2 regions of the Pseudomonas deceptionensis genome follow, and region 1 is predicted to be linked to the other one. Evidence: predicted binding sites of a transcription regulator. Region 1 holds the regulator's gene; the other holds the start of a gene.
What was found. Region 1 encodes FliA, which starts transcription of late flagellar genes. Its sites were predicted from a motif close to CTAAAGTTTNNNNNNNNNNNGCCGNTAA; they were not measured.
Positions count from the first base shown of each region.

Region 2: BLW11_RS09065 (flagellar protein MotY) is a predicted target of FliA. The motif match lies at 6,784-6,811, and genes of this name have one in related genera.

Region 1 covers NZ_FNUD01000002.1:4,247,456-4,256,287, reverse strand. Annotated here, with positions in the region: gene flhA (flagellar biosynthesis protein FlhA) at 1-181, shown strand, start outside; gene flhF (flagellar biosynthesis GTPase FlhF) at 193-1,506, shown strand; gene fleN (flagellar synthesis regulator FleN) at 1,626-2,453, shown strand; gene fliA (RNA polymerase sigma factor FliA) at 2,453-3,193, shown strand; gene BLW11_RS19655 (chemotaxis response regulator CheY) at 3,402-3,773, shown strand; gene BLW11_RS19650 (protein phosphatase CheZ) at 3,794-4,582, shown strand; gene BLW11_RS19645 (chemotaxis protein CheA) at 4,645-6,813, shown strand; gene BLW11_RS19640 (protein-glutamate methylesterase/protein-glutamine glutaminase) at 6,863-8,008, shown strand; gene BLW11_RS19635 (flagellar motor protein) at 8,008-8,748, shown strand; gene motD (flagellar motor protein MotD) at 8,751-8,832, shown strand, end outside.
Region 2 covers NZ_FNUD01000002.1:1,991,742-2,000,573, reverse strand. Annotated here, with positions in the region: gene rsxB (electron transport complex subunit RsxB) at 33-1,025, shown strand; gene nth (endonuclease III) at 1,089-1,727, shown strand; gene BLW11_RS09080 (PA3496 family putative envelope integrity protein) at 1,834-2,016, shown strand; gene BLW11_RS09075 (response regulator transcription factor) at 2,111-2,737, opposite strand; gene BLW11_RS23785 (hypothetical protein) at 3,645-4,394, shown strand; gene BLW11_RS09070 (argininosuccinate synthase) at 4,471-5,688, opposite strand; gene BLW11_RS09065 (flagellar protein MotY) at 5,816-6,721, opposite strand; gene pyrC (dihydroorotase) at 6,877-7,923, shown strand; gene rnt (ribonuclease T) at 7,920-8,594, shown strand; gene BLW11_RS09050 (peroxiredoxin) at 8,672-8,832, opposite strand, start outside.

The DNA of each region.
Region 1 (8,832 bases):
CGCTGCTCAGCGTCAGGAGATGCAAGGCAACCCGGTTATCTTGTTGGTGGCAGGCCCGGTACGCGCGATGCTGTCGCGTTTTGGCCGTTTGGCGGTGCCCAACCTGCATGTACTGGCGTACCAGGAAATCCCTGACAACAAGCAGGTCACGATCGTTGCGACAGTAGGCCCTAACGGCTGAGGGTTTGGTTTATGCAAGTGAAGCGATTTTTCGCCGCCGATATGCGTCAGGCCATGAAGCTGATTCGTGATGAACTGGGGGCTGACGCCGCCATTATTGGCAACCGCCGGATTGCCGGGGGCGTTGAGTTGACCGCGGCCCTGGATTACAAGCTGTCCGCGCTGGCACCTCGTGTGCCGAACATTGAGCTTGAAGAAGAACTGCGCAAGACCCAGTCGCGGATCGTCTCGGCCCAGGCCGAGCTGAGCCTGCGCGGGGAAGGCGAGGCGGGTGATAACCGTCAGTTGTTTGCCGGTTTGCCGCTGACCGCTGCCGAGCCGTTGATCGAGCCGACGCTGGAAGAACCACCGCGCCCTGCGCCGGTGGTCGCGCCGTCGATTGATCAGCGCGCTTTTGACAATATGCGCTCTGAACTCAATGGCCTGCGCGAGTTGCTTGAAGTTCAACTAGGCTCGCTGGCCTGGAGTCAGTTGCAGGATGCCAAGCCGGCGCAGGCCAATCTGTGGCGCCGCTTGCAGCGTATTGGTCTGTCCGGCCCGCTGTCGCGCGATTTGCTGGCGCAAGTGGCGGGTATTGAAGAGCCGCGCCAGGCCTGGCGGATGTTGCTGGCGCACCTGGCGCGGATGATTGCCACGCCTGAGCTGGAGCCGCTGGAAGAGGGTGGCGTGATCGCGATGGTCGGGCCTGCGGGGATGGGTAAAACCACCACGCTGGCCAAGCTGGCGGCGCGTTATGTGCTCAAGTACGGTGCGCAGAATATCGCGTTGGTGAGCATGGACAGCTTTCGCATTGGTGCCCAGGAGCAACTCAAAACCCTGGGCCGGATTCTCAATGTGCCGGTGACCCACGTGGCCCCGGGCCAGTCGTTGGGCCAGACCCTCGAACCGCTGGTGCGCAAGCGTGTGGTGCTGGTGGATACCGCCGGCCTGCAAGCCAGCGACCCGGCGTTGCGCCTGCAGCTTGAAAGCCTGGCCGGGCGCGGGATCAAGGCGCGCAATTATCTGGTATTGGCCACCACCAGTCAGAAACAGGTTCTGACGGCGGCCTACCTCAGTTACAAGCGTTGCGGGCTGGCCGGTTGCATCCTGACCAAGCTGGATGAAACGGCGAGCCTGGGGGAGGTATTGAGCCTGGCGATCAGTAACGCGTTGCCGGTGGCTTACCTGACGGACGGCCCGCGTATCCCGGACGATCTCCACCTGCCGCGGCGCCACCAGTTGGTGAGCCGTGCAGTGAGTGTGCAAATGCAGGAAGAACCCAGCGAAGAAGCCATGGCCGATATGTTCGCTGATATCTATCACAGCCCTCCCAAGCGGGTTGGCTGAGGTAGTCACGATTACGTTGCAATGTACCTACATCAGATGGTCTGAAGATTTTGTTCCGGTGGGGAACGCGCAGCCAACGTATGTAGCCGCGTCTAAGTAAGACAAGGTAAAGAAAGATCATGGGCAGCATGCATCCCGTACAGGTGATCGCAGTGACCGGCGGCAAGGGTGGCGTCGGTAAAACTAACGTTTCAGTCAACTTGTCTATCGCATTGGCCGAGTTGGGCAGGCGCGTCTTGTTGATGGACGCGGATCTCGGGTTGGCGAATGTAGACGTCCTGCTGGGCCTGACCCCGAAATTCACCCTGGCCGATGTGGTCGAGGGGCGTTGCGAGCTGCGCGACGTATTGCTCCAGGGCCCAGGCGGGATTCGTATCGTGCCGGCGGCCTCGGGCACCCAGAGCATGGTGCACCTGAGCCCGGCGCAACATGCCGGCTTGATTCAGGCGTTCAGCGACCTGGGCGATAACCTGGACGTGCTGGTGATCGACACCGCCGCCGGGATCGGCGAGTCAGTGGTCAGCTTTGTGCGCGCCGCCCAGGAAGTGCTGCTGGTGGTGTGCGACGAACCGACCTCGATCACCGATGCCTACGCGCTGATCAAGCTGCTGAACCGCGATTACGGGATGAACCGTTTTCGCGTGCTCGCCAACATGGCCCAAAGCCCGCAGGAAGGTCGCAACTTGTTCGCCAAGCTGACCAAGGTCACCGACCGTTTTCTGGACGTGGCCCTGCAGTACGTGGGCGCCGTCCCCTACGACGAATGCGTACGCAAGGCTGTACAGAAGCAGCGCGCCGTCTATGAAGCGTTCCCGCGCTCCAAATGCTCGCTGGCCTTCAAGGCCATCGCCCAGAAGGTGGACACCTGGCCACTGCCTGCAAACCCCCGGGGGCACCTGGAGTTCTTTGTCGAGCGTCTGGTGCAGCAAGCAGGGGGGCGCTTTTAATGACAGCCAGTGGCTATCGCATGTACAGCAAGGCATCGCGTGACAGCCAGTACGAGCTGATCGAGCGTTATGCCCCCTTGGTCAAACGCATTGCGTATCACCTGCTGGCGCGTTTGCCGGCCAGTGTGCAGGTGGATGACTTGATCCAGGCCGGGATGATCGGCCTGCTCGAAGTGTCGGGCAAATACGACGCGAGTAAGGGGGCGAGTTTCGAGACCTATGCCGGCATTCGTATCCGTGGCGCGATGCTTGATGAGGTGCGTAAGGGCGACTGGGCTCCGCGTTCGGTTCACCGCAATACACGCATGGTCAGCGATGCAATTCGGGTAATTGAAGCAAAAACCGGTAGTGACGCTAAAGATCACGAAGTTGCGGCCGAACTCCAGTTAAGCCTTGATGATTATTACGCCATTTTGAATGACACCCTGGGCAGCCGCCTGTTCAGTTTTGACGATCTGTTGCAGGACGGCGAACACGAAGGGCTGCATGAGGATGGCGCAAGTGCTCACCCGGAGCCTTCGCGGGACCTGGAAGACGAACGCTTCCAGGCCGCCCTGGCCGATGCGATTGCGCACCTGCCCGAGCGTGAGCGGCTGGTGTTGGCGCTGTACTACGACGAGGAGCTGAACCTCAAGGAAATCGGTGAAGTGCTGGGGGTCAGTGAATCCCGGGTCAGCCAGCTGCACAGCCAGTGCGCCGCACGATTGCGCGCACGCCTGAGTCAGTGGCGAGCGCACTAACCACCTTCTGTAGCCGCCGGCGCCGGCTGCGATAAGGGCCGCATAACCTTCGTTGCCTGTTCAAAGGCGGGGTTTCTGCGCAACCCGTCGCAGCCTTCGGCAGCGGCTACAGGGTTCGCGGTTTTGAATATTTACCGAACTTGATTGAATGGCGTGCTCAGGTGCTGGGCGCGTTTAAGACTGCTTGGAGGTCGAATTGGACAAGAACATGAAAATCCTCATCGTTGATGATTTTTCAACGATGCGGCGGATCATTAAAAACCTGTTGCGTGACCTTGGTTTCACCAACACGGTCGAGGCGGATGACGGCACTACGGCGCTGCCGATCCTCAATCTGGGGCATATCGACTTTTTGGTGACTGACTGGAACATGCCGGGCATGACCGGTATCGAGCTGTTGCGTCACGTGCGTGCAGACGAAAAACTCAAGCATTTGCCGGTACTGATGGTGACGGCTGAAGCCAAGCGCGAGCAGATTATCGAAGCGGCCCAGGCCGGTGTTAACGGTTATGTGGTCAAGCCGTTCACCGCTATTGCACTCAAAGACAAAATCGAAAAGATCTTTGATCGCATCGGTTGATCGGTTGCCTTGGGGGCGCTATGGAGCATCAAGAAGCTACGCAGGGCGATTTTGAATCGACCCTGAAAAAACATGCTCACGAATTGGTCGAAAGCCTTGAAAGAGGCCAGTTTGGCGATGCAGTGCAGCTGATTCACGAACTCAACCAGACCCGTGATCGCGGGTTGTACCGCGAAGTCGGCAAGCTGACCCGTGAACTGCACAGTGCGATTGTCAATTTCCATATTGACCCGAGCATGCCGCAAGCAGAAGAAGTGTCGCAGATCACGGATGCCACCGAACGTTTGGCCTATGTTGTGAAGCTGACGGAAGCCGCCGCCAACCGCACCATGGACCTGGTGGAGCACAGCACGCCGCTGGTCAACGGAATGGCTCAGGAAGCCAAAGCCCTGAGCACGGACTGGGGGCGCTTCATGCGTCGTGAAGTCGGTGCCGAGGAATTTCGCGAGCTGGCGCGTCGAGTCGACAGTTTTTTGACGCGTAGCGAAACGCAGAACAACACCGTGTCTGCAAACCTCACTGACATCTTGCTGGCCCAGGATTACCAGGACCTCACCGGTCAGGTGATCAAGCGGGTAACGCAATTGGTGACCGAAGTCGAAAGCAATCTGCTCAAGTTGGTGTTGATGGCCAGCCAGGTGGATCGCTTTGCAGGGATCGAACACGACCGTGATGCGATGCGTGCCGAAAATAAATCGCAAAAAAGCCAGACCAAGGGTGAAGGTCCGCAGATTCATGCCGATACACGTAATGACGTCGTATCCGGTCAGGATGATGTAGACGATTTGCTGTCCAGTTTAGGTTTTTAGGACTTCATGGACGTGCGGGCGCTGTTGCCTGGCGTCGAAGCCCTATTTCAAGGAGCACGTACATGAGCTTCGGCGCCGATGAAGAAATCCTTCAGGATTTCCTGGTTGAAGCCGGCGAGATTCTAGAGCTGCTGTCCGAACAGCTGGTCGAGCTGGAAAGCCGACCGGATGATGCGGATCTGCTCAATGCAATTTTTCGCGGTTTTCACACTGTAAAAGGGGGCGCCGGCTTCCTGCAGCTCCATGAGTTGGTGGAGTGCTGTCACATCGCCGAAAACGTCTTCGACATCCTGCGCAAGGGTGAACGCGGCGTCGACGCGGAGCTGATGGATGTGGTGCTTGAGGCCCTCGATGCGGTCAACGGCATGTTCAGCGAAGTGCGCGAGCGCTGCCCGATCACGGCGGCAACGCCTGAGCTGCTGGCGGCGCTGGCACGCCTGGCGGAGCCTGCCTCTGCCCAAGTGGCCGTTGCGCCTGTGCCAGTGGCAGCAGCCCCGGTAACCGATATCACCGACAGCGAGTTCGAACAGTTGCTCGACTCGCTCGATGCGGTCAAGGCGGCTGCGGCCGAGCCTGATCCGGTGACACCGGGGGAGGTTACGGCCAGCGACGAAATCAGCGATGCCGAGTTTGAGTTGCTGCTCGACCAGTTGCACGGCAAGGGCCAGTTTTCGGCGGATGCTGCGGTGGTTGCCGCCACGCCCGAAAAGGAGCCCGCTGTACCGGCCGAGGTCAGTAACGACATCACCGACGACGAATTCGAAGCCTTGCTTGACCAGTTGCATGGCAAGGGCTCTTTCAATGCTGGCGCGCTGGAAGCAGCGGCGCCTGTTGAACCCCAGGCCACGGCCGCTGAAGCTGTCGGTGATCCCGCGCTGATCAGCGACCACGAATTTGAAGCCCTGCTCGATGAGCTGCATGGCAAGGGCAAGTTCAGTGCCGACAGTGCAGCGGTAGTGGCTGCACCGGCTCCGGCTCCGGCAGCGGCCAAACCGGCTGCGGTGCGTGCGGCTGCGCCCCGGGCCGCTTCTGCTCCTTCGGAAAAGCCGGTCGCCTCCGAGGCTGAAACCACTGTGCGGGTAGACACCGCCCGGCTTGACGACATCATGAACATGGTCGGCGAGCTGGTGCTGGTGCGTAACCGTCTGGTGCGCCTGGGCCTGAACAGTCATGACGAAGATATGGCCAAGGCCCTGTCCAACCTCGACGTGGTCACCGCCGACCTGCAAACCGCGGTGATGAAGACCCGCATGCAGCCGATCAAAAAAGTATTCGGGCGCTTCCCGCGTCTGGTACGGGATCTGGCGCGTCAGCTGAAAAAAGAAATCAGCCTGGAGCTGGTGGGCGAAGAGACCGACCTGGATAAAAACCTCGTCGAGGCCCTGGCCGATCCGCTTGTCCACTTGGTGCGCAACGCCGTCGACCACGGGTGCGAAACTCCGGAAGAACGCGCCGCCGCCGGCAAGCCGAGCTGTGGCCGGGTGATCTTGTCCGCCGAGCAGGAAGGCGATCACATCCTGCTGTCCATCTCTGATGACGGCAAAGGCATGGACGCCAATTTCCTGCGTTCCCTCGCCGTGAAAAAAGGCTTGATGGACAAGGACGCCGCCGACCGCCTGAGCGAGAACGATTGCTACAACCTGATCTTTGCGCCGGGGTTCTCGACCAAAACCGAGATCAGCGATGTGTCCGGGCGTGGCGTGGGCATGGACGTGGTGAAAACCAAGATCGCCCAGCTCAACGGCTCACTGAGCATTGAGTCGGTCCTGGGGCGCGGCTCGAAAATCGTCATCAAAGTGCCGCTGACCCTGGCCATCATGCCGACCCTGATGGTGATGCTGGGCAATCAGGCGTTTGCGTTCCCGCTGGTCAACGTCAACGAGATTTTCCACCTCGACCTGTCGCGCACCAATGTGGTCGACGGCCAGGAAGTGGTGATTGTGCGCGACAAGGCACTGCCTCTGTTCTACCTCAAGCGCTGGCTGGTGGCTTCTGCCGCCCACGAAGAGCAGCGCGAAGGGCATGTGGTGATTCTATCGGTGGGTACCCAGCGTATCGGCTTTGTGGTCGATCAGTTGGTCGGTCAGGAAGAGGTGGTGATCAAGCCGTTGGGGAAAATGCTCCAGGGCACGCCAGGCATGTCGGGCGCCACCATTACCGGTGACGGCCGTATTGCCTTGATCCTGGACGTTCCGAGCATGCTCAAGCATTACGCATCACGGCGTATTTGATTCTGGTGAGTCGGGGCGTTTGCGCCCCGCACTGCCTAACGGAGTGTTTATGGTAGTCAAGGTCCTGGTGGTGGATGATTCCGGTTTTTTCCGCCGCCGCGTCTCGGAAATTCTGTCGGCCGACCCGACGATTAAAGTGATCGGCACGGCCACCAATGGCAAAGAGGCGATCGATCAGGCGCTGGCGCTCAAGCCGGACGTGATCACCATGGATTACGAGATGCCGTTGATGGATGGCATCACGGCCGTGCGCCATATCATGCAGCGCTGCCCGACCCCGGTATTGATGTTTTCCTCGCTGACCCACGAAGGGGCCCGCGTCACTCTCGATGCGCTGGATGCCGGGGCGGTGGACTTCCTGCCGAAAAATTTCGAAGACATCTCCCGCAACCCCGAGAAGGTCAAGCAGATGCTGTGTGAGAAGGTTCACAGCATTTCGCGCAGTAACCGTCGCTTGTCCAGCTACAGCGCGCCGGCACCTGTTGTGCCTACCCCGGCGCCCGCGCCGCGGCCTGCGCTCGGCGGCTTTGCGCCCTGCGCACCGGCAGTCTCGCCGCCCCCGGTGCGCACCACGCCCATTGCCAGCCGTGGCGCACCTGCGCCGACGTCAGCCTCTGCCGCGCCCAAACGCAAGGCTTACAGGTTGGTGGCAATCGGCACCTCGACCGGCGGCCCGGTAGCTTTGCAGCGGGTATTGACCCAGTTGCCGGGCAACTTTCCGGCACCGATCGTGCTGGTGCAGCACATGCCCGCTGCGTTCACCAAGGCATTTGCCGAGCGCCTGGACAAGCTGTGCCGGATCAGCGTCAAGGAAGCCGAAGACGGCGATATCCTGCGTCCCGGTCTGGCTTTGCTCGCACCGGGCGGTAAGCAAATGATGATTGATGGCCGTGGTGCGGTACGCATCCTGCCGGGTGATGAGCGTTTGAACTACAAGCCGTGTGTGGATATCACCTTCGGTTCTGCGGCCAAGTCCTTTGGTGACAAAGTTTTGGCGGTGGTCCTGACCGGCATGGGCGCGGACGGCCGTGAAGGCGCGCGCCTGCTCAAGCAGGGCGGCAGCCAGGTCTGGGCGCAGGACGAAGCCAGTTGCGTGATTTACGGCATGCCCATGGCCATCGTCAAAGCCAACCTGGCCGATGCGGTGTACAGCCTTGATGACATCGGCAAACACCTTGTGGAGGCCTGCCACTGATGGACGTGCTCAGCCTGATTGGCATCATCATGGCGTTTGTCGCGATTATCGGCGGCAACTACCTGGAGGGCGGCCATCTGGGCGCCCTGGCCAATGGCCCGGCGGCGTTGATCGTGCTGGGCGGCACCGTGGGGGCTGCGTTGTTGCAGTCGCCCATGAGTGCATTCAAGCGGGCGATGCACACCGTGGTCTGGATTCTGTTCCCGCCACGTATCGACATGGCGGGCGGCATTGACCGTGTCGTCAACTGGAGCCTGACGGCGCGCAAGGAAGGCTTGCTGGGCCTGGAAGGGGTGGCCGACACCGAGCCCGACAATTATTCGCGCAAGGGCCTGCAATTGCTGGTCGACGGGGTTGAACCGGAGGCCATTCGCAGCGTGCTGGAAGTCGATTACATGACCCAGGAAAGCCGCGATATCGAAGCCGCCAAGGTGTTTGAAAGCATGGGCGGCTATGCGCCGACCATCGGTATTATCGGTGCGGTCATGGGCCTGATCCATGTGATGGGCAACCTGGCCGACCCGGGGCAGCTGGGCAGCGGCATTGCCGTGGCGTTTGTGGCGACCATTTACGGGGTGGCCAGTGCCAACCTGGTGTTGCTGCCCATTGCCAGCAAACTCAAGGCGATTGCCATGCGCCAGTCGCTGTACCGCGAGATGTTGCTCGAAGGCATTCTGTCGATTGCCGAAGGCGAAAATCCGCGTTCCATCGAACTCAAGCTTCAGGGCTTTACGGGTTAATTATGAGCCGGCGCCGTCGTCCCGCTGATGAGCACGTCAATCACGAACGTTGGCTGGTGTCCTACGCGGACTTCATTACCCTGC
Region 2 (8,832 bases), 2.3 Mb from region 1:
GTGCGCCCCGACGTCGCTGGACTGATCACACCATGAGCCTGATTCAACGTATTGATGCTTTATTGCCGCAAACCCAATGCGGAAAATGCGGCCACCCGGGCTGCAAACCCTATGCGCAAGGTATTGCCCAAGGCGAGGCCATCAACAAGTGCCCGCCCGGAGGCCATGAAACCATTGCCGCACTCGCCACTCTGCTCAGCATTCCTGTACTGGAACTGGATACCGGGCGAGGTACTGCGCCACCCCAGGTAGCCTATATTCGCGAAGCCGAATGTATCGGTTGTACCAAATGCATTCAGGCCTGCCCAGTTGATGCCATTCTCGGCGCGGCAAAGCTCATGCACACCGTCATTGTCGACGAATGCACCGGCTGTGACCTCTGCGTGGCTCCCTGCCCGGTGGACTGCATTGAAATGCGGCCTTTACCTGCAAATGTAATCCCGATTGTCGGTGGGCTCGCTCACGAAGCAGAGCAGCACAACGCCCGCAGCAAAAAGCGTGACCACGCCCGCAGACGTTATGAGCGGCGTGACGAACGCCTGCACCGCGAAGAGCAACACAGACTGGCAGAACGCCTGGCACGCGCCCAACGGCCACCTGCAGGCGTCGACAGCGGCATGCGCCCAGGCAGCCAGGCAGCAGAACCACCCAGTCCCAACGATGCAGCGCTTAAAAAAGCCAAGGTCGAGCTCGCTATGGCCCGCGCCCAATTGAACAAATCGCTCAAGGCATTTGGCCATCCTCCAACTGCACCGCAGCAATCCCAGCTCGTGGCCCTGCAGCAGCAGTTTGAGTCAGCCGAACACACACTGGCCCGACTGGAGGCTGGCCCCAAGGAAAGTGCTGCCGAGCCCGCTGCAAACAACGCGGATCTCAAACGCGCAAAAATCCAACTGGCCATGCGGCGCGCCGAGCTTAAAAAGGCGCAAACCCAAGAGCAGTCCAGCGCGCAACTGGCGCTTTTGACTGAAGCTGTGACACAGGCAGAAATAACACTCAAAGCGCTGGCCCCGCCCAAGGTCTGATAGATTCCCTCACCACAAGCGCCGCTTCGTTTAACGGGCAGCTATCTAGCAAAGGTTTAACCCATGAACGCCGCAAAGCGCCTTGAGATATTTCGCCGTTTTCACGAAGACAACCCCGAACCCAAAACCGAGCTGGCCTACACCTCTCCTTTCGAACTATTGATTGCCGTGATCCTGTCCGCTCAAGCCACCGACGTGAGCGTGAACAAGGCAATGGCCAAACTGTTTCCAGTCGCCAATACACCAGAAGCCATCTACGCTCTGGGGGTAGAAGGGCTGACGGAGTACATCAAAACCATTGGCCTGTTTAACAGCAAGGCTAAAAACGTGATTGAAACCTGCCGCTTATTGATTGAGCGCCATGACAGTCAGGTACCGCAGACGCGCGAAGCGCTTGAAGCGCTCCCCGGAGTAGGGCGAAAGACTGCAAACGTCGTACTCAACACAGCCTTCAGACAGCTGACCATGGCTGTGGACACCCATATTTTCAGGGTCAGTAACCGAACGGGAATTGCACCCGGCAAAAATGTGGTCGAGGTCGAAAAGAATTTAATGAAATACGTACCCAAACCTTATCTGCTGGACGCCCATCATTGGCTCATCCTGCATGGCCGTTACGTCTGCCAGGCGCGCAAGCCGCGGTGCGGGAGCTGTCGCATAGAAGACCTGTGCGAATTCAAGGAAAAAACCTCTGATGATTGAGTAATAGATATTTTATGGGCTGATCGATTGAGAAAATCTTTTTTACCCCAGCAGCGAATATCGCTATAAGGGGCGCCATTGACTGTCTTGGCCTGGAGTGAACTGAATGAGCACTGGCAAAGAAGAACTGGAAGTAGAAGAAGATTTTGCAGTCGTCGATCCGGACGAAATAGTGGAGCCTGTTATCGAGGTGGCCAAAACCAATTTGGCCAAACGCCGGACCATAGACGCACTTCTGGAAGAAAAACGGCTCAGAAAAGAGCTTGAAGATTATGGATACGATCTTTAGTTTTTGGAAAACGACATTAAAAGCCTCCTATAGCGGAGGCTTTTTTGTTTTCAGAGGGCTCTGACTTGGCTCTCAACTCCTCGCACCTCCCGCCTCATACCAGGCCATTACGCTGTGCAAGCTCGATCAAATCAACGAGCGAGCGGGCATTCAGCTTCAATAAAAGGCGCGTCTTGTAGGTACTCACCGTTTTATTGCTGAGAAACATACCATCAGCTATCTCTTTGTTGCTTTTCCCCCGCGCCAGCTGCTGCAGTACCATCATCTCTCGCCCTGACAGACGATTGACCATATCCGCCTCGCTGGCATTTCCCAGGCTGGAGCGCACTGAGTGCAAAGCCTGATTCGGGAAGTAACTGTAACCTGACAGCACAGCCTTGATAGCACTCAGCAGCTCGGTCAAATCCTGCTGCTTGCATACATACCCCGCTGCACCTGCCTGCATACAGCGCATGGAAAAGTGGCCTGGAGCTTGTGAGGTCAGCACCAGAACCTTGATAGGCACTGCAGGTGTTGACAGGCGCGCAATAACTTCAAGCCCGTCAAGTTTAGGTATCCCTATATCGAGAATTACAATATCGGGAGCGTGTTCACGCGCAAGCTGTAAAGCGTCCACTCCATTGTCCGTCTCTGCGATGACTTCGTAGCCATGTCTTTCCATGAGCATACGCACAGCAAGACGAATTACAGGATGATCATCCACGATCAGCACTTTATTCATAGGCAATTCCAATTTATCGCTGTTCGAATTTTTAGAACCAGCACAATAGCCTAGTCATAACAACCTGGGCATAGTGTCCCCCCAAGCACTAGCAACCAAAGACATTTCCTACACATAATCAAGAAAACACCCACATACCCGATCTACAAATAACAAGCATTTATTACACCTCAAGTAAACAAATCAATATATATCTTTCCCTGCGACGTCACCCTCAAAGTAAATAAACAACCATGAGTATCATTTGAAGCACTTCACACAGGTAATGGCAAGCGCCCTACTTCAAGTCAGAGCCAAGATATCAGCACATCAACACGCCCTTCATTCAATACTTGAACCCTCCTTTTAAAAATGAGCCATAACGCAATCAGAAAAAAAAGAAATTCAAAACCAACTAATATTCACGAAAGGTAAAATCCACTATTTCCCCATGAGAAAACAGCAGGCAATTTCACTTAAAGAATAAGACTACACAGCATTCAGAAAACACCTAGGCACAAAAATATATCAAAACAAAACTCACCTTTAACATTTCGCCCCCAGACAACTGACCAAAAATAAAATCTAGATAGATACTCCCCTCACAGGCACACACCACCGCATACTCTTCACTACATTTGGTTTGAAATAAAAAAACTTACGCCGTCAGCCATCACAACCCTAACAAAACTTATAGAATTCGCCCTCCTTTACGAAACACTTCCTACAGACAGTTCGAATTAAGACAGAAATCCGAAAAACCACTCACTGGCCGCATCAACTGCACCTGCATTCTGTTTGCGACGTCAACCACCCGCCTAGCTTAATAAAAGGCACTCCCTGAAAACACCCACCGCCACCGCATAAAATCTTTCCACACCTCACAGTCCCACACCGCCCCCGGCCACCTCTTCCCGGAACTTATCAAATGATACGAAACAAAATAAAAATCAATAACCCACTTACAGTGATCGCTATTTTTTCAATGCTGACAGAGGCTTCCGCTGCAGTGTCATTGCCCTACATCAACAGCGAACACCAAAAAATATATGTATGGTTTTTGATCATATTTCCGTCCTTTTTAATCACCCTATTTTTTCTCACTCTAAACTTCAACAACAAGAGCCTTTACACACCGGCTGATTTATCCAAGGCAGAACACACTCCCATAGCTACCGCACTTCACGCAGAGCCTCCACCCGCCTTAAAAAACATAACACCCTCAATAACACTTTCCACACTGCGCTATCACACGGACATAAAATTCAGCGCACGCACACCTCAGCGTTTTGTATTCCTTCCACAGGGCCATAGAATTCATGATCCTGACCCGCCAGTGCCTCCTGTGCCAAAAAGCACGTCCACAACCGTCACGACAGAGAGCGTCGTATTAGTTGACAGCACCGAACCTACAAAGCTTTATTTCATCGACCTTAGCCACGAATCCTCGCCACGACAAGACAAACACACACTTGAAAACACCCTGTGCATCCTCTTGAATAAAGCACGCAACAACAAAAACAACATGACAGGAAAATATGTATTGCTACTGCTCGTTAATACACAATCACAACTAGAGACGCTTAAACACCTTGTACGCAACGCTTGTATTGGTCACACACAAGTCATCATCTACAATAGAGATACGCGCAAGCTGGACACACTGAATTCGCCTTGATGAGCCCGTCACGCCTGACTCTTCAGCAAAAAAAAGCCCCGACCAATGGCCGGGGCTTTTTTTCAGACAGCGCGTATCAGAAAAACTTGCGGCCTTTGTTTGCAGCAATGCGCATGCGCAATGCATTCAACTTGATAAACCCTGCAGCGTCTTCCTGGTTGTAAGCACCGCCATCTTCTTCAAAAGTGGCAATGTTGGCATCAAACAACGAATCGTCAGACTTGCGACCGGTAACGATCACGTTGCCTTTGTACAATTTCAGGCGAACCACACCGTTCACGTGAGCCTGAGACGCATCAATCATTTGTTGCAGCATCAAACGCTCAGGGCTCCACCAGTAGCCGGTGTAGATCAGGCTGGCGTACTTGGGCATCAACTCGTCTTTCAGGTGAGCGACTTCACGGTCCAGAGTGATCGACTCAATGGCACGGTGAGCCCGCAGCATGATGGTGCCGCCCGGTGTTTCGTAGCAGCCACGGGACTTCATCCCTACATAACGGTTCTCAACGATATCGAGACGACCGATGCCGTTCTCGCCGCCGATACGGTTAAGGGTTGCCAACACGGTGGCCGGGGTCATTTCGACGCCGTCCAGGGCAACGATATCGCCATTGCGGTAAGTCAGTTCCAGAAAGGTCGGCGTGTTAGGCGCGTCTTCTGGCGACTTGGTCCAACGCCACATGTCTTCTTCGTGCTCGGTCCAGGTATCTTCCAGCACACCGCCCTCGTAGGAGATGTGCAGCAAGTTGGCATCCATCGAGTAAGGGGATTTCTTCTTGCCGTGACGTTCGATCGGGATGTTGTGCTTTTCAGCGTAATCCATCAGCTTTTCACGGGAGAGCAAGTCCCACTCACGCCAAGGAGCAATAACCTTGACCCCTGGTTTCAGGGCATAAGCGCCCAGTTCAAAACGAACCTGGTCATTACCTTTACCCGTTGCGCCGTGGGAAATGGCATCTGCGCCTGTTTCATTGGCAATTTCAATCAGGCGCTTGGCAATCAGCGGACGAGCAATGGAAGTACCCAGCAGGTACTCGCCTTCGTAAACAGTGTTGGCACGGAACATCGGGAAAACGAAGTCTCGAACAAACTCTTCACGCAGGTCATCAATGTAGATTTCCTTAACGCCCATGGCTTGCGCCTTGGCACGTGCCGGTTCGACTTCTTCGCCCTGACCCAGGTCAGCGGTGAAGGTTACGACTTCACAGTTATAAGTATCCTGCAGCCACTTCAGGATCACCGAAGTGTCCAGGCCGCCCGAATAAGCCAGAACGACCTTGTTTACGTCCGCCATGCCATCACTCCACGGGTTGTTCGAAAAGCCGAACAGTCTACCGCCCATATGCGTGAATTTACAGAGGCGCGACAGCTTAAGACGACAAAGCGACAGATTATGTCAAGGCCGCGACGAGACGAATGCTTCAAGAAATTGCAGAAGACGGTGTAACACCTGCTGGCGAAGCCGCTTTTACAGGCTCAGGGAGTCGCTCCAGACGGACACTGACCCGGCGGTTTTGGGCGCGATTTGCCCCATTGGTGTTCGGCTTCAACGGGTATTGTTCACCGTGGAAACGCACCGTGATCTGCGACTCCTGCAACCCGTTTTCCTTGAAGTAATTCATTACGGCCAATGCCCGGCGCCGGGACAACTCACGATTGGTCAACCGATTGCCCAGGTTGTCCGAATAGCCATCCAGGATGACGTGATTGACCGAAGGGTCTGCCTTTAAGTACTCGACCATCACTTGCAGGCTGCTCCGAGCAGCGGGATCAAGTTCGGTACCGCCACCTGGAAAGCCGATCTGGCTTTGCCTGACCTGTTCAAAGTTTTTAGGCAACAGCTTTGCGGTGCAGGCTTCGTAATCCCCGTAAGCCTGGCGAAACCTGACCGGCAATAGACGAACTTCCGACACGCTGCCCTCACGGGAGTAATGCCTTACCAGTGGGCTTCGCCCTTCGAGCAACCCGCGAAACAAGCGTCCTGCCTGGGCTTGAGAACTGTTGAACAAGACCTGGCCACGCCCAATGCGTAAGGACCCCAGATCAATGTCTCCCCTCCCCGGCTGCCACGGTGCAGCCGCCGCCAGTAGCGTTGCAGAGCCCTCGCCAAGCATCGGGTTGTAGGCATTGAGGCGGAAAACAGCCTGCTCGCCAGCCCGACGCACAAAGGCTCCGGAACCGAAGTCAGTGATGGGCTGGATCAGACGGCATTCGAATTTGTCGCCTTCCACTTTCCACTCGATATTCTCCAGCCGTGTCTGAAAAGTCAGAGCCATGGCCGGCAGGCTGGCAAACATACTGAGCAGGATGAAATAACACTGGCGCACGGGAGGCTCCACAGGCTTGTACTGCAAAAAAACAGTCAACCGATTTACGGCATACCCTGGAGATATCGGTTAGTCACCACAAAACTTGATAGCGAGTGCCTGATAGAGTCTTTTCCGGTAGCATTCACATCAGTTTGACCCGCCTGGAATCCCCAATGTCTGACCGCCTGACCCTGCTGCGTCCCGACGACTGGCATATACATCTTCGCGATGGTGCTGTGTTGCCCCACACTGTTGCGGATGTCGCGCGCACTTTTGGCCGCGCCATCATCATGCCCAACCTGGTACCTCCGGTGCGTAATGCAGCCGAAGCCGATGCCTACCGCCAGCGAATTCTTGCTGCGCGCCCGGCCGGCAGCCGCTTCGAACCGTTGATGGTGCTTTACCTTACTGACCGAACACAGCCAGAAGACATTCGTACGGCCAAGGCCTGCGGGTTCGTCCATGCTGCCAAGCTGTACCCGGCCGGCGCAACGACCAACTCCGACTCCGGCGTGACCAGCATCGACGCGATCTTCCCGGTGCTTGAAGTCATGGCCGAAGTCGGCATGCCATTGCTGATACACGGCGAAGTCACCCGCGCCAATGTGGACGTATTTGATCGCGAAAAGATCTTCATTGACGAGCATATGCGCCGCGTTGTGGAGCGTTTCCCGACCTTGAAAGTGGTGTTTGAGCACATCACCACCGCAGACGCGGTGCAGTTCGTCAACGAGGCTTCGGCCAACGTCGGCGCAACCATCACGGCTCATCACTTGCTTTACAACCGCAACCACATGCTGGTTGGCGGTATTCGCCCGCACTTCTATTGCCTGCCGATCCTTAAGCGCAACACCCATCAGGAAGCTCTGCTGGATGCCGCGACCAGTGGCAGCGAGAAGTTCTTCCTTGGCACCGACTCGGCCCCTCATGCCCAGCACGCCAAAGAAGCTGCGTGCGGATGTGCTGGCTGCTATACCGCTTATGCGGCCATCGAGATGTACGCCGAAGCTTTTGAACAGCGCAATGCGCTGGACAAACTGGAAGCTTTTGCCAGCTTGAACGGCCCTCGTTTCTACGGGCTGCCCCCGAGCACTGAACAGATCACCCTGGTTCGCCAGGAATGGACCGCCCCAAACAGCCTGCCTTTCGGTGAGCTGACCGTAATCCCGCTGCGCGCCGGTGAAAAACTGCGCTGGCGCCTGCTGGAGGAACAGCTGTGAGTGACGACCATTATGATGACGAACACGAAGGCGGCCATGGCGGCGGATCGCGCCACCCGATGGCCGAGCGTTTTCGCGGCTATCTACCGGTCGTAATTGACGTTGAAACCGGTGGTTTCAACTGCGCAACTGATGCCTTGCTGGAAATCGCCGCAGTAACGATCGGCATGGACGAAAGAGGCTTCGTGTACCCGGAACACACCTATTTCCACCGTGTAGAACCGTTTGAAGGCGCCAACATCGAAGCTGCCGCGCTGGAGTTCACCGGCATCAAGCTCGATCACCCGCTGCGCATGGCCGTCAGCGAAGAGACAGCCTTGACCGACATCTTCCGTGGTGTTCGCAAGGCCCTGAAAGCCAATGGCTGCAAACGCGCCATTCTGGTTGGCCATAACAGCAGCTTCGACCTGGGCTTCCTCAACGCAGCCGTTGCGCGCCTGGACATGAAACGCAATCCGTTTCACCCGTTCTCGAGCTTTGACACGGCGACCCTGGCTGGCCTGGCTTACGGCCAAACCGTGCTGGCCAAAGCCTGCCAGACCGCCGACATCGATTTTGACGGGCGTGAAGCGCACTCGGCGCGTTATGACACCGAGAAAACCGCTGAACTGTTCTGTGGCATCGTCAACCGCTGGAAGCAAATGGGCGGCTGGAAAGACTTCAACGACTGATCAAGCCGTTTGGGTTTATCCCGCGCCATAAAAAAACCGGACACTGGGTCCGGTTTTTTTATGCCTGAAACTAACCCTTACAGCTGGTCAGCATTCTCAGTCAGGTAAGCCGCAACACCCGCGGTCGAAGCGGTCATGCCCTTGTCGCCTTTCTTCCAGTTGGCCGGGCAAACTTCGCCGTGCTCTTCGTGGAATTGCAAAGCGTCAACCAGACGCAGCAGCTCGTCCATGTTACGAC